DNA from 2 places in the Senegalia massiliensis genome. Region 1 is predicted to be linked to the other one. Evidence: riboswitches for the same ligand, from Rfam matches in the RefSeq annotation. Region 1 holds a riboswitch; the other holds the start of a gene.
What was found. A riboswitch is a leader RNA that binds a small molecule or an ion and turns the genes downstream of it on or off. The one in region 1 is predicted to bind glycine.
Positions count from the first base shown of each region.

Region 1 (7,055 bases):
GTAAGTCTTCTCTTATATTATTTGAAACTTCTCTTCCATTTATAATTTGCAAATTAACACCACCTAATTTAATTCCATTTTAATTTTAAATTTCTTGCTGCTCTAACTTCATCCACTCTTCTAACTGGAGCATTATGAGGAGCTTCTTTTAGAAGTTCAGGATTACTTTCTGCTTCTTTTGCTATTTTAATCATAGCATCTATAAAGTTATCTAAGGTTTCTTTGCTCTCTGTTTCTGTAGGTTCTATCATTAATGCTTCTTTAACTATTAATGGGAAATAAACAGTAGGAGGATGATAACCATAATCTAATAATCTTTTAGCTACATCCATTGTATTAACTTCTAGACTATCTTCTTTTAAACCAGCTAATACAAACTCATGTTTACATACTGTTTTTATTGGTAAGTTATAATGTTCTTTTAGTTTATTCATCATATAATTTGCATTTAATACTGCAGTTTCACTTACTTTCTTTAATCCATTGCCTCCAAGAGCAAGTATATAAGTATACGCCCTTAGATTAACAGCATAATTACCATAAAACCCTTTTACTTTTCCTATAGATTCTTTTCTATCATAATCTAAAACAAATTTATCATTCTTCTTTTCCACTACAGGTACAGGTAAGAATTTAGCTAAATGTTCCTTTATTCCAACAGCTCCACTACCTGGACCTCCACCTCCATGAGGAGTTGAAAAAGTTTTGTGAAGATTAAAATGCATAACGTCAAATCCCATATCACCTGGCCTTACTCTTCCCATTATAGCATTCATATTTGCACCATCATAATATAAAAGCCCTCCTGCTTCATGAACAAGCCCTGCTATTTCTTTCATATCTTTTTCAAATAATCCTAATGTATTTGGATTTGTAAGCATAAGTCCAGCCACTTTATCATCTAAAATCTTCTTTAAATTTTCAACATCTACTAAGCCTTCATTTGAAGATTTTACTTCTACAATATCATAACCTGCCATTGCAGCAGTAGCAGGATTTGTTCCATGAGCAGAATCTGGAACTATTATTTTTGTTCTATGATTATCATTATTTGCATTATGATATGCTTTTATAAGCATAATACCTGTTAATTCGCCATGAGCTCCAGCAGCTGGCTGTAGAGTAACTCTATCCATTCCAGATATTTCAGCTAAATGATTAGATAGATTATACATTAACTCAAGTGATCCTTGAACAGTATCTTCTGATTGATAAGGATGAATATTTGTTAAACTATCCATATTTGCCATATCTTCATTTATTTTTGGATTATATTTCATAGTACAGGAGCCTAATGGATAAAATCCTGTATCAATACTATAATTTAATTGTGATAAATTAGTATAATGTCTTACAACATCTAATTCGGATACTTCTGGAAGTTCCAAATCTTTATCACTTAAATATTCTTTTGGAATAAGTTGTTCTATTTCTTTTTCCAATACATCATTTTTTGGAAGGCTATATGCCTTTCTACCTTTTTTTGATAGTTCAAAAATTAATTTATCATAATTTTTCATTATAGCACCTCCAATACGGAAACTAATTTATCTATCTCTTCTTTAGTTCTCTTTTCAGTTACTGCAAACAATATTGAATTATCAATATCATTATAATCCTTACCTAAATCATAACCACCAAGAATTTTATTTTCTAGTAACTTTTCATTTACTTCATTAACTTTTATATCACTTTTAACAGCAAACTCTTTAAAAAATGGTTTATTAAATACTGGTTTAAATTTACCACTTTCAGTTATTTTATCAAATGCATAATGAGCTTTTTGTAAAGATTGAATTGCAACTTCTTTTAATCCTTCTTTACCCATTGTAACTAAATATATTGCTGACATTAAAGCATTTAGCCCTTGATTTGAACATATATTTGATATAGCTTTATATCTTCTTATATGTTGTTCACGAGCTTGTAAAGTAAGAACAAATGATCTTTTATTATCCTTGTCAACTGTTTCTCCTACTATTCTTCCAGGTATTTTTCTTGCTAATTTCTGCTTAACTGCCATAAACCCTAGTGTAGGACCACCAAAATTCAATTTATTACCTAAGCTTTGACCTTCTCCTACTACAATATCAGCACCTAAATCACCTGGAGATTTTAAAACACCTAATGAAATAGGGTCAACATAAGTTATAAACTTAGCTTTTTTAGTATTATGAGTGATTTCTTCAATCTCTTTCAAATTCTCGATAATTCCAAAAAAGTTTGGATTCTGTACTATTATACCCGCTGTATTGTCATCAGCAACTTCTTTTAATTTATCTACATCTGTTACTCCATCTTTCATATCAACTTCTATTAGTTCAATATCTCTAAATTTCATATAAGTTTTTACAACTTTCCTTACTTCAGGATGAACTGTTTTTGAAATGATTACTTTATTTTTTCTAGTTACATCTGCTGCTACAAGACCTGCTTCAGCACATGCAGTAGGGCCATCATACATAGAAGCATTTGAAACATCCATGCCAGTAAGATTAGATATAAGAGTCTGATATTCAAAAATCACCCTAAGTGTTCCTTGGCTTATTTCAGCTTGATAAGGAGTATAAGACGTTAAAAATTCCCCTCTAGATGCTATATGACCTATTAAAGATGGTATATAATGATCATACATGCCTGCTCCTAAAAAACAAGTTAAGTCATCAATAGTTTGATTTTTATTTCCAAGCTTTTTCATATGATTTCTTATTTCTAATTCAGATAATGAATCATCTATTTTTAAATCTCTATCTAGTCTTAAAGACTTTGGAATATCCTTAAATAAATCATCAATAGAATTAGCACCTATTACATCTAACATCTCATCTCTATCTTGTTTAGTATTAGGTATATATCTATGCATATTATTCCTCCTCTGCACAGAATTTTTCATAATCTTCTTTATCCATTAAATCATCTAATTTAGCGTTATCTGCCATTTCCACTTTTATAAACCAACTTCCAAAAGCATCTTCATTTACAAGTTCTGGAGAGTCTTCTAACTCTTCATTTACTTCAATTACAGTTCCAGATACTGGCATATAGATATCTGATGCAGTTTTAACAGATTCTACTACTCCAAAAGATTCTTCCTTTTCTAACTCATCATCTACTTCTGGTAATTCCACATAAACTATTTCACCTAAATTATGTTGTGCATGGTCTGTTATACCTATTAACGCCTTATTACCTTCTACCTTTACCCACTCATGATCACTTGAATAATATAAACCTTCTACTGTTTTCATTAAAATTCCTCCTTAAATTTTTATTTTTTATTTTGTTTTAAAAATTTTGTATTAACAACTTTAACTTTTGCAAATCTTTTTCTAATTTTGATATCAAATTCTGTTCCAAGATCTGCATAATCAATATCAACCATTGCTTTACCAATATTTTTCTTTAATGTAGGTGAATGATAACCTGTTGTAACAAAACCAATTTTTTTATCATCCTTATATACTTCATAACCACTTCTTGGTATGCCTTTATCTATCATTTCAAACCCTACTATTTTTCTTTTTAATCCCTCTTCTTTTTGTTTCTTTAAAGCTTCTTTCCCTATAAAATCAGACTCTTTATTTAATTTAACAAAAAATCCTAATCCTGCTTCTAATGGAGTTATATCTTTAGATAACTCATTTCCATATAAAGGCAAATTAGCTTCAAAACGAAGGGTATCTCTTGAACCAAGTCCTGCTGGTTTTATTCCTTCTTCTTTGCCAACTTCTAATAATTTTTCCCAAACTTCTACAATATCATTATTCGCTAAATATATTTCAAAACCATCTTCCCCTGTGTAACCAGTTCTTGATACTATAGCTTTTTTTCCATCAACAAATACATTTCTATCAAGATAGAAAAATTTAATATCAGATAAATTTTTGTCAGTAATTTTTTGTAATATTTGTTCAGCCTTAGGTCCTTGAATAGCTATTTCAGAATATTTGTCTGATAAATCATTAATTTCCACATGATAATCTTTTCTGTTTTCTTTTATCCATTCATAATCCTTTTCTAAATTACTTGCATTTACTACTAAAAAATAATGGGTGTCAGAAAATTTATAAACAAGTAAATCATCTACTACTCCACCATCTGGATAGAGAAAAAATGTGTAAAGAATTTGATTGTTCTTAAGTGTTGTTATATCGTTTGTTACTAAATAACCTACAAAGTCTTTTGCATCATCTCCTTTTATTTCAATTTCTCCCATATGAGAAACATCGAAAATTCCTGCATCACTTCTAACTGCTTCATGCTCCAAAGTAAGACCTTCAAATTCTACAGGTAATTTCCATCCATAATAATCTGTCATTTTTCCGTTTAACCTTAGATGAGAATCATATAAAGCTGTTTTTTTTGAATCTACCATCATATCACTCCTTAAATATTTTTCCCCCTTGAAAAGGTTTTCATTAAGGGACATTAAAAAAAGAAATATAAAAACATACAAAATATATGCCTTATATTTCTCTGTATCTAGCCTGAGAGCTTTACATATTAATGTATTTCTCCTTCGGCGTCGCTAAAGCGATCTCTCCAGAGTTTCATCAAATAACGATCCTTTTACCTGAGAGTTTCTATAAAAATTATGGCGAATTTTATATATTGCTCCATCGGCTATCTATTTAAAGATATCTCTCGTTATTCTCATCTGAGTATTATATTATTAATTACATAATAATATATTTGAGCAATTATTACAACAATAGTTATTATTTTAACTTATTATTTATAATTTTCTTAATAATTATATATTATCATTTAAATCTTTATATTTTTGTGAATCTATGTTTACTAATATAACTTCATTTCCTATCCTAACTATATCCTCCCAATCAATAACTACATTATTATACTTAGTAAAAAGACTCATTATTCCACCAGCTTTGGGCATTATTATAGCTTTTATTTTTGCATTTTCCAAATCAATTTCTATATCATTTATCATACCCAATTTTGAACCATCAACAACATTTATTATTTCTTTTTCTGTTAATTCCGATGCTTTAATCATATTATCACCTCTTATCCTTTTATAATATATTTATATTAACTTGTCTTAAATTATGCATAATAAAAAAAATTAGTATAGAATCTATACTAATTTTTTCATATGATTTAAAGCAGTTTTCTCTAATCTAGAAACCTGAGCTTGAGAAATACCTATTTCTTCTGCAACTTCCATTTGAGTTTTACCTTCATAGAATCTCAAGTTTAATATTAGCTTTTCCCTATCATTTAATTTTCTTATACCTTCTCTTAGTGCTATTTCTTCTAACCATAGTTCATCTTCACTTTTTTCATCACTTACTTGATCCATTACATATATTGCATCTCCATTATCATGATAAATAGGTTCAAATAAGGATATTGGATCCTGAATAGCATCTAATGCAAATACAACATCTTCTTTAGGTAAATTCAATTCATCAGATATTTCTGTTATTGTAGGTTCTTTTGAATTCTTTTTTATCAATTGCTCTCTTGCTTGTAACGCTTTATATGCTATATCTCTAAGTGATCTACTAACTCTAATAGAATTGTTATCCCTTAAATATCGCCTAATTTCACCTATTATCATAGGTACAGCATAAGTTGAGAATTTCACATTATGTTTTAAGTCAAAATTGTCTATTGCTTTTATTAATCCTATACAGCCTACTTGAAATAAATCGTCAACATTTTCTCCTCTTTTGTTAAACCTTTTTATAACACTTAAAACTAGTCTTAAATTTCCTTGGATAAATTCTTCTCTAGCTTTCATATCTCCTTTATGAATTCTATCAAATAATTTCCTCATTTCTTTATTAGTTAATACGGGCAACTCTGATGTATTTACTCCACAAATTTCTACTTTGTTAATGTACATTTATGTTCATTCCCTTCTAGATGATCTACCCCTTTCAATATAAATTATTACCTTAGCTTTATATTTTATACAAAAGTAAATTGGTTATTTTTTCATATAAAATATTTTAATTTATTATTTCCTAAAAAAAAAATAGCATACATTTGTATGCTATACCATTTTACTTATTTCCTTTTGTAACCTTCTTACTATACGTTTCTCAAGTCTAGAAATATAAGATTGTGATATTCCTAAAATATCTGCTACTTCTTTTTGAGTTTTTTCTTCACCTGTCTTTTTAATTCCAAATCTCAGCTCCATTATTTTTCTTTCTCTTTCAGATAAAGACTCCATAGCTTCCATTAATAATTCTTTATCTATTTCCTCTTCTAATAATTTAAAAATTATATCACTGTCCGTACCTAAAATATCAGATAATAATAATTCATTTCCATCCCAATCCGTATTCAAAGGTTCATCAAAAGATATTTCAGTTTTAGTTTTATTGTTTTTTCTTAGGTACATTAATATTTCATTTTCTATACATTTTGAAGCATATGTAGCTAATTTGATGTTTTTATCTGGTTTAAATGTATTTACAGCTTTTATAAGTCCAATAGAACCTATAGATATTAAATCTTCTATCCCTATACCAGTATTTTCAAATTTTCTTGATATGTATACAACCAATCTTAAATTTCTCTCTATTAATATTGTTTTTATACTTTCATCATTTTCAATTTTAGATATTAAATACTTTTCTTCTTCTGGTTCTAGTGGAGGAGGAAGAATTTCACTTCCACCTATATAAAATATACTTTCTTCTTCATATAAATTTAGCATTTTTAAACATTTAATATATAAAATTTTAATCTTTAATTTCATTATTGTTAATAATTTTTTCAATTTTTACGCCTCCAGTTAGTTAATTATTTCAGGATGTAATAGGGCCACATAATCATTATTATTTGTCAAATGACTATTATAAATTCCTATTACAATTTCTGATACTTGCTTGTCTTCATCATTTTCAATGATTATTCTATCTGGTTTAAAACCCAGTAACATTCCATTTTCTTTGCCCACTGACTTAAATGGTATAAGTCTAAATTTAATAAGTTCATTGCTATTAGATATTACTCTTGATATTATACTTAAATCATCTTCACTATATATTGTAAATATATCCCGTATTGAACTA
Region 1 is NZ_QXXA01000007.1:152,387-159,441, forward strand. It holds gene folD (bifunctional methylenetetrahydrofolate dehydrogenase/methenyltetrahydrofolate cyclohydrolase FolD) at 1-52, opposite strand, end outside; gene gcvPB (aminomethyl-transferring glycine dehydrogenase subunit GcvPB) at 69-1,520, opposite strand; gene gcvPA (aminomethyl-transferring glycine dehydrogenase subunit GcvPA) at 1,520-2,863, opposite strand; gene gcvH (glycine cleavage system protein GcvH) at 2,865-3,248, opposite strand; gene gcvT (glycine cleavage system aminomethyltransferase GcvT) at 3,269-4,375, opposite strand; glycine riboswitch at 4,475-4,548, opposite strand; glycine riboswitch at 4,552-4,657, opposite strand; gene D3Z33_RS07875 (YlmC/YmxH family sporulation protein) at 4,754-5,020, opposite strand; gene sigG (RNA polymerase sporulation sigma factor SigG) at 5,102-5,875, opposite strand; gene sigE (RNA polymerase sporulation sigma factor SigE) at 6,026-6,739, opposite strand; gene spoIIGA (sigma-E processing peptidase SpoIIGA) at 6,776-7,055, opposite strand, start outside.

Region 2 (7,055 bases), on a different contig from region 1:
TATCTAATTCAGTAAATATAATCGCATATGAGGCATTAAGACAAATAAATTTTCCGAATATGATTTAAATTTCACATTTAGATTTAACATAGATTTAACATAACTCAATATATTTTATTGTATTATAGTACTTGTGCGTAAAATATTTAATTGATTAGGAGGATTGCGAATGAAGATTCTTATCGGTGTATTAGGAGGACTCGCCTTATTTCTATATGGTATGAATATGATGGGAATGGGACTTCAAAAAGTTGCCGGAGATAAAATGAAAAGTCTTATAAGTATACTTACTAAAAATCGTTTTATTGGCGTTTTTGTAGGAGCTTTAGTGACAATACTTATACAAAGCAGTAGTGCAACAACAGTAATGGTTGTAGGATTTGTAAATGCAGGAATCATGAATTTAAGTCAAGCAATAGGAATTATAATGGGTGCAAATATTGGTACAACATTTACTGCACAACTTATAGCATTTAAACTTACAGATTTAGCTCCTCTTGTAATAACAATTGGGGTAGCAATATGGTTGTTTACATCTACAAAAAAATATAAGGAAATTGCAGAGGTTTTAATAGGATTTTCTATACTTTTCATGGGTATGGATTTTATGAAGGAAGCATTATCTCCACTTCAAGAGTCTCAAGTTTTTGTAGACATATTAAGCAATTTAGAAAATCCTGTATTAGGATTATTAGCAGGGTTTGGATTAACAGTAGCAGTACAAAGCAGTAGTGCTTCTATGGGACTTTTACTTGCACTTGCAAGTCAAGATTTGATAACTTTAGAAATGGCGTTACCAATACTTTATGGTGAAAATATAGGAACATGTACAACAGCTTTATTATCAAGTATAGGAGCTAGCAAAACAGCTAAAAGAGCAGCAATTATGCATTTATTATTTAATATAATAGGGACATTATTATTTATGATTATACTTCATATACCAATTGAATATATAGTAACAAATATTTCAGATGATCCACAAAGAAGAATAGCTAATGCTCATACAATATTTAATATTACAAATGTTTTAATTCAATTACCATTTGCAGGATTTATTGTAATGGCAGCTAAAAAATTAGTTCGTGGTGAAGACGCAGAAGTAGCTGGATTAAAATATTTAGACTCTAGAATAATAGAAACACCTTCAATTGCTGTAGGAATGGCATCTAGAGAAGTTTTAAGAATGGGTAAAATAGTAAAAGAGAACTTAAATACTGCAAAAAAAGCATTCTATAATAATGATGAAAAATTAACTATAAAAGTTTTTGAAGAAGAGAAAAGAATAAATCAATTAGAAAGAGATATAACGGAATATTTAGCTGAACTTACTAGAGCATCATTAACATATGAACAACATGGAACATTAACTACACTTTTAAACACTGTAAATGACTTAGAGAGAGTTGGTGATCATGCAGATAATATGGCAGAGCTTGCTCAATATCGAATAGATAATAAAGTTAAATTGTCCGACAGTGCATTAGACGAGCTTCATAAGATGTTTGAAAATGTAGAAGACGCATTCGCATTATCCTTAACAGCATTTAAAACTGCTGATGAAAAAATGGCAAGAAGAGTTATAGAATATGAATCTGTAATTGATAAAATGGAACAAAACTACAGAGCAAATCATATTAAGAGATTAAATGATTTTACTTGTAATCCTACATCAGGAATTGTATTTCTAGATACAATAAGTAATTTAGAAAGAATTTCAGATCATTCTTCTAATATAGCTTTATCAATAATTGATGCAATAGAAAATAAAGAAGTAAAACAATGATAAAAGAACCTAGTATAGGTTCTTTTTTTATAATATAATAGAATCGAAGAATTAATAAATGTTTAATGGGGGTTAGATTTATGAAAAGTAAAGTTTACTTTATTGATTTCAAGGCAGACAAAGAGCAAGATAATATTCATAATAAGTTAAAGAGATTATTTGATAAAGCAGGAATAAAAAAAATATTAAGCAAACAAGATATTACAGCAATTAAAGTTCATTTTGGAGAAAAAGGAAGACATGCTTATTTACATCCAACATTTGCAAGACAAATTGTAGATAAAGTAAAAGAATATGGAGCAAGTCCATTTTTAACTGATACCAATACTCTCTATACTGGTAGTAGAACAAATAGTGTCATACATATAAAAACTGCAATTGAAAATGGATTTGCATATCCAGTAGTAAATGCACCAATTATAATAGCTGATGGATTGTATAGTAAAAATTCTATTGATGTAGAAATAAAACAGAAAAATTGTAAGACAGCAAAAATTGCAGGTGATATTTATAATGCAAATTCTATGGTTGTATTAAGTCATGTAAAAGGACATGGGATGGCAGGATTTGGAGGAACTATAAAGAATTTAGCCATGGGATGTGCTTCTGCAAGTGGTAAACAAATTCAACATTCAGATGCAAAGCCATCTGTATCTAAAGATAAATGTATATCTTGCGGGATATGTTCTAGAAATTGTCCAGTAGATGCTATAGATGTAGAGGACAAGGCAAACATAGAACATGATATTTGTATTGGGTGTGGAGAGTGTACTACAGTTTGTCCTACAAGAGCTATAGAAGTTAAGTGGGAGACTGACTCTAATGTTTTCTTAGAAAAAATGGCTGAATATGCATACGGTGCTGTAAAAAATAAAAAAGAAAAAGTAGCTTATTTTAATTTTATTATGAATGTAACCCCATTATGTGATTGTGTACCATGGAATGATGTACCTATAGTAAATGATATAGGAGTACTTGCATCATTTGATCCAGTTGCAATTGATAAAGCAAGTATTGATCTTATAGATAAAGCTGTAGGAAATAAAGATAGTAAGCTTTCTCATAATCATACTAATGGTGATGATAAATTTAAATCAATACATAATATAGATGGCAAAAAAATATTAAATTATTGTCAACAAATAGGACTAGGTAGCTTAAATTACGAACTAATAAAAGTTAAGTAGATAATTTTTTAACAAAAACACAAAAAAACTTATAAAAAGTATTGTATTATCTATAACAATATATTATAATGTAATTGAATTAGAGAATTGAATATTTGCCAAATGAAAATTGCGGAAGAGATCATATATTGGCGCCGAAGGGGTAAGCTATAGAAAGCCAAACTATAGTGAAACTTTCAGGCAAAAGGACCGTTTTTGGATGGCACTCTGAAAAGCGAAAGCACCGAAGGAGCAACTCCTTATATGGAAGAATCTCTCAGGTCAAGAACAGAGCATAGGTACCTTGGGTGCTTATGTTCTTTTTTAATACATTTTAAAAAAACCTTTTCCTAAGGTTGAGGAGTGAAAAAATGACAGAGTATATAATAACTAATAATCCATTAGTACATAAAAAATATAATGAAAAGTTCAAAGTAGATTATTTGGAAATATCATATATGAAAGTCTTAAAATATGTACGAGACAAAATACATGTAGGACATAAGTTATTAACACATCCTTTATCGGGTAGCATCAAGCCTAATGAGACACCATATAAATCAATTATAATATCTAAAGAAACTAATACATTAGATATAGAGTCATTAATGGTGATAGAAGATTCCATAGTTACAGCAGATAAATTTATAAATAAAATTGGAAATAGAAAATATGATGAAAATTCTTTAGAAGATTTTAAAATTGTAGATTTATCATTAATAGATAATTGTGTTAAGAAATAATAAAAATTGTTTAAAGATCTTTGTGTTAAGGTATAATTTACAATAAGGACTATATTATAAAAAGGAGTTGTAACAATGAATAAAATTTACGATGTAATTATAATTGGTGCAGGACCAGCTGGTCTTTCTGCAGGATTATATGCAGGAAGAGCAAAACTTGATACTTTAATATTAGAAAAAGAAAAGGCTGGAGGACAAATTGTAACTACTGAAGAGTTAGAAAATTATCCAGGTTCTATTGAAGATCCTACAGGACCTAAGTTAATAGCTAGAATGGTAGAACAAGTAGATAGCTTTGATGTAGAAAGAAAAATTGATGAAATTACAGAAATAGATTTAGAAAAAGAAATAAAAGTAGTTAAAGGAAGTAAAGGTGAATATCAAGCTAGATCTGTAATAATAGCAGCTGGAGCTAAACCTAGACTTTTAGGATCACCAGGAGAGAAAGAACTTACTGGTAAAGGAGTTTCATATTGCGCTACATGTGATGCAGCATTTTTTGAAGATTTTGACGTATATGTAATTGGTGGAGGAGACACAGCAGTTGAAGAATCACTATTTATATCTAAATTTGCTAGAAAAGTAACTATAGTTCATAGAAGAGATGAACTTAGAGCTGCAAAATCTATTCAAGAGAAAGCATTTAAAAATGATAAAATAGAATTTATTTGGGATACTGAAGTAAAAGAGATAAAAGGTGATGGTATCGTTGAATCAATGGTACTTAGAAATAAAAAAACAGGTGAAGAAACTGAAATAGTTGCAAATGAAGATGATGGTACATTTGGAATATTTGTATTAGTAGGATATCTTCCTCAAAGTGATTTATTCAAAAATGTAATTGATATGGATGACAGAGGTTACCTATTAGGTGATGAAAATATGCATACAAATATTGATGGAGTTTTTGTTGCGGGAGATATAAGACAAAAATCTCTTAGACAAGTAGTAACTGCTACATCAGATGGTGCAATTGCAGCAATTCAAGCTGAAAAGTATATTGGAGAAAATTTTGAGGAATAATATTTCTCATTATTTAATAAAGAACTATTTAAAAGGAGGGTATAAAAATGTTAGAGGTAGATAAAAAAACATTTGAAGAAGAGGTTTTAGAAGCAGAGGGTTATGTATTAGTAGACTTTTGGGGTAAAAGTTGTGAACCTTGTAAAGCACTTATGCCACATATTGAAGAATTAGAGGAAAAATATGCTGATAAAATCAAGTTTGTAAAACTTGATACGTCTTCAGCTAGAAGACTTGCTATAAAACAAAAAGTATTAGGTCTTCCTACAATTACTATCTATAAAGATGGAGAAAAGCAAGATGAGCTTACCAAGGAAGATGCTAAGCCAGGAAAAATTGAAGAAATGATAAAAAAATATATATAAATTTTCTAAGACTATTAAATAGTCTTAGCCAAACAAAAAGAGGAGGTGAAATGTATGCGCCTGGAATTAGGTAATATCCATATTAAGGATGTTCAATTTGGAGAAGAAACAAAGGTTGATAATGGCGTACTTTATGTAAATGAGAATGAGCTTAAGAATCTATTATTAGAGGATGAGAACATTACTAATATTAGCATAGAGATGGCTAGACCAGGTGAAAGCATTAGAATTACACCTGTAAAGGATGTAATTGAACCTAGAGTTAAGGTAGAAGGTTCTGGAGGAATTTATCCAGGAGTATTATCAAAGGTAGGTACAGTGGGTTCAGGAAGAACTCATGTCTTAAAGGGAGCAGCAGTCGTAACAACTGGTAAAATAGTTGCTTTTCAAGAAGGAATTATAGACATGAAAGGACCTGGAGCTGACTATACACCTTTTTCTAAGCTAAATAATGTTGTTATTTCTATTGATGTTAAAGAAGATCTAAAACAACATGAGCATGAAAAAGCACTTAGAATGGCAGGACTTAAAGCTTCTAAATATTTAGGAGAAGCTGGTAAAGATATTGAACCAGATGAGGTTAATGAGTATGAAACTTTACCACTTTTAAAAAGTGTAGAAAAGTATCCTGACCTTCCAAAAGTTGCATATGTACAAATGCTTCAAAGTCAAGGTTTAATGCATGATACATATGTATATGGTGTAGATGCAAAGCAAACTCTTTCTACAATGATTTATCCAACAGAAATAATGGATGGAGCAATAATTAGTGGAAATTGTGTTTCTGCTTGTGACAAAAATACAACTTATCACCACTTAAATAATCCAGTAATTCATGATTTATTTGAAAAACATGGAAAAGAAATAAATTTTGTTGGTATGATCATAACAAATGAGAATGTTTATCTTGCAGATAAGGAAAGATCATCTGATTGGTCAGCTAAATTAGCAGAATATCTAGGATTAGATGGAGTAATCATTTCTCAAGAAGGTTTTGGTAATCCAGATACTGATTTAATCATGAACTGTAAGAAGATTGAAGATAAAAATATTGACACTGTAATAATAACAGATGAGTATGCGGGTCGTGACGGAGCAAGTCAATCTCTTGCTGATGCAGATCCTAAAGCTGATGCTGTTGTAACAGGTGGAAATGCTAATGAAACTATTGAATTACCACCAATGGATAAAATTATAGGTCATGTTAATGTAGTAGATACTATTGCTGGTGGATTTGATGGAAGTCTTAAAGAAGATGGTAGTATATTTGTAGAAATACAAGCAATAACTGGTGCTACCAATGAATTAGGATTTAACAAGTTAACTAGTAAAGGATATTAATATAAAAAATATAATTCACAATAGAAAGGATGTTAAAGATGAGCTTATATGATGGCAAAAAAGTTGTTATTATAGGGGACAGAGATGGAATTCCTGGTCCTGCTATGGAAGAATGCCTAAAATCAACAGAAGCGGAAGTTGTGTTCTCATCAACTGAGTGTTTTGTCTGAACTGCCGCAGGAGCAATGGACTTAGAAAATCAAAAGAGGGTTAAAGATATTACTGAAAAACACGGTGCAGAAAATGTAATCGTAGTTTTAGGTGCTGCTGAAGCAGAAGCTGCAGGATTAGCTGCAGAAACTGTAACAGCTGGAGACCCTACATTTGCTGGTCCATTAGCAGGAGTCCAGTTAGGACTTAGAGTATATCATGCTGTAGAACCACAATTCAAAAATGAAGTAGATGAAGAAGCATATGAAGACCAAATTGGTATGATGGAAATGGTTCTTGAAGTAGATGAAATAATTGAAGAAATGAAAGATATAAGAGAAGAATTTTGTAAATTTGATGACTAATAAATACACCCGAAAAATTCGAGAGGGGGGAAATAATGAGTAAATTAAAAGTAGTTCATTACATTAACCAGTTTTTTGCTGGTATTGGTGGTGAAGAAAAAGCAGATTATAAACCA
Region 2 is NZ_QXXA01000001.1:109,961-117,015, forward strand. It holds gene trmL (tRNA (uridine(34)/cytosine(34)/5-carboxymethylaminomethyluridine(34)-2'-O)-methyltransferase TrmL) at 1-68, shown strand, start outside; gene D3Z33_RS00530 (Na/Pi cotransporter family protein) at 170-1,786, shown strand; gene D3Z33_RS00535 (DUF362 domain-containing protein) at 1,867-2,973, shown strand; glycine riboswitch at 3,076-3,175, shown strand; gene D3Z33_RS00540 (GrdX family protein) at 3,324-3,695, shown strand; gene trxB (thioredoxin-disulfide reductase) at 3,771-4,718, shown strand; gene trxA (thioredoxin TrxA) at 4,766-5,083, shown strand; gene D3Z33_RS00555 (glycine/sarcosine/betaine reductase component B subunit) at 5,138-6,424, shown strand; gene grdA (glycine/sarcosine/betaine reductase complex selenoprotein A) at 6,463-6,939, shown strand; gene grdB (glycine reductase complex selenoprotein B) at 6,975-7,055, shown strand, end outside.
Region 2: it holds a riboswitch for glycine, as region 1 does, so the genes downstream of both, D3Z33_RS00540 (GrdX family protein) here and gcvT (glycine cleavage system aminomethyltransferase GcvT) in region 1, are expected to answer to the same signal.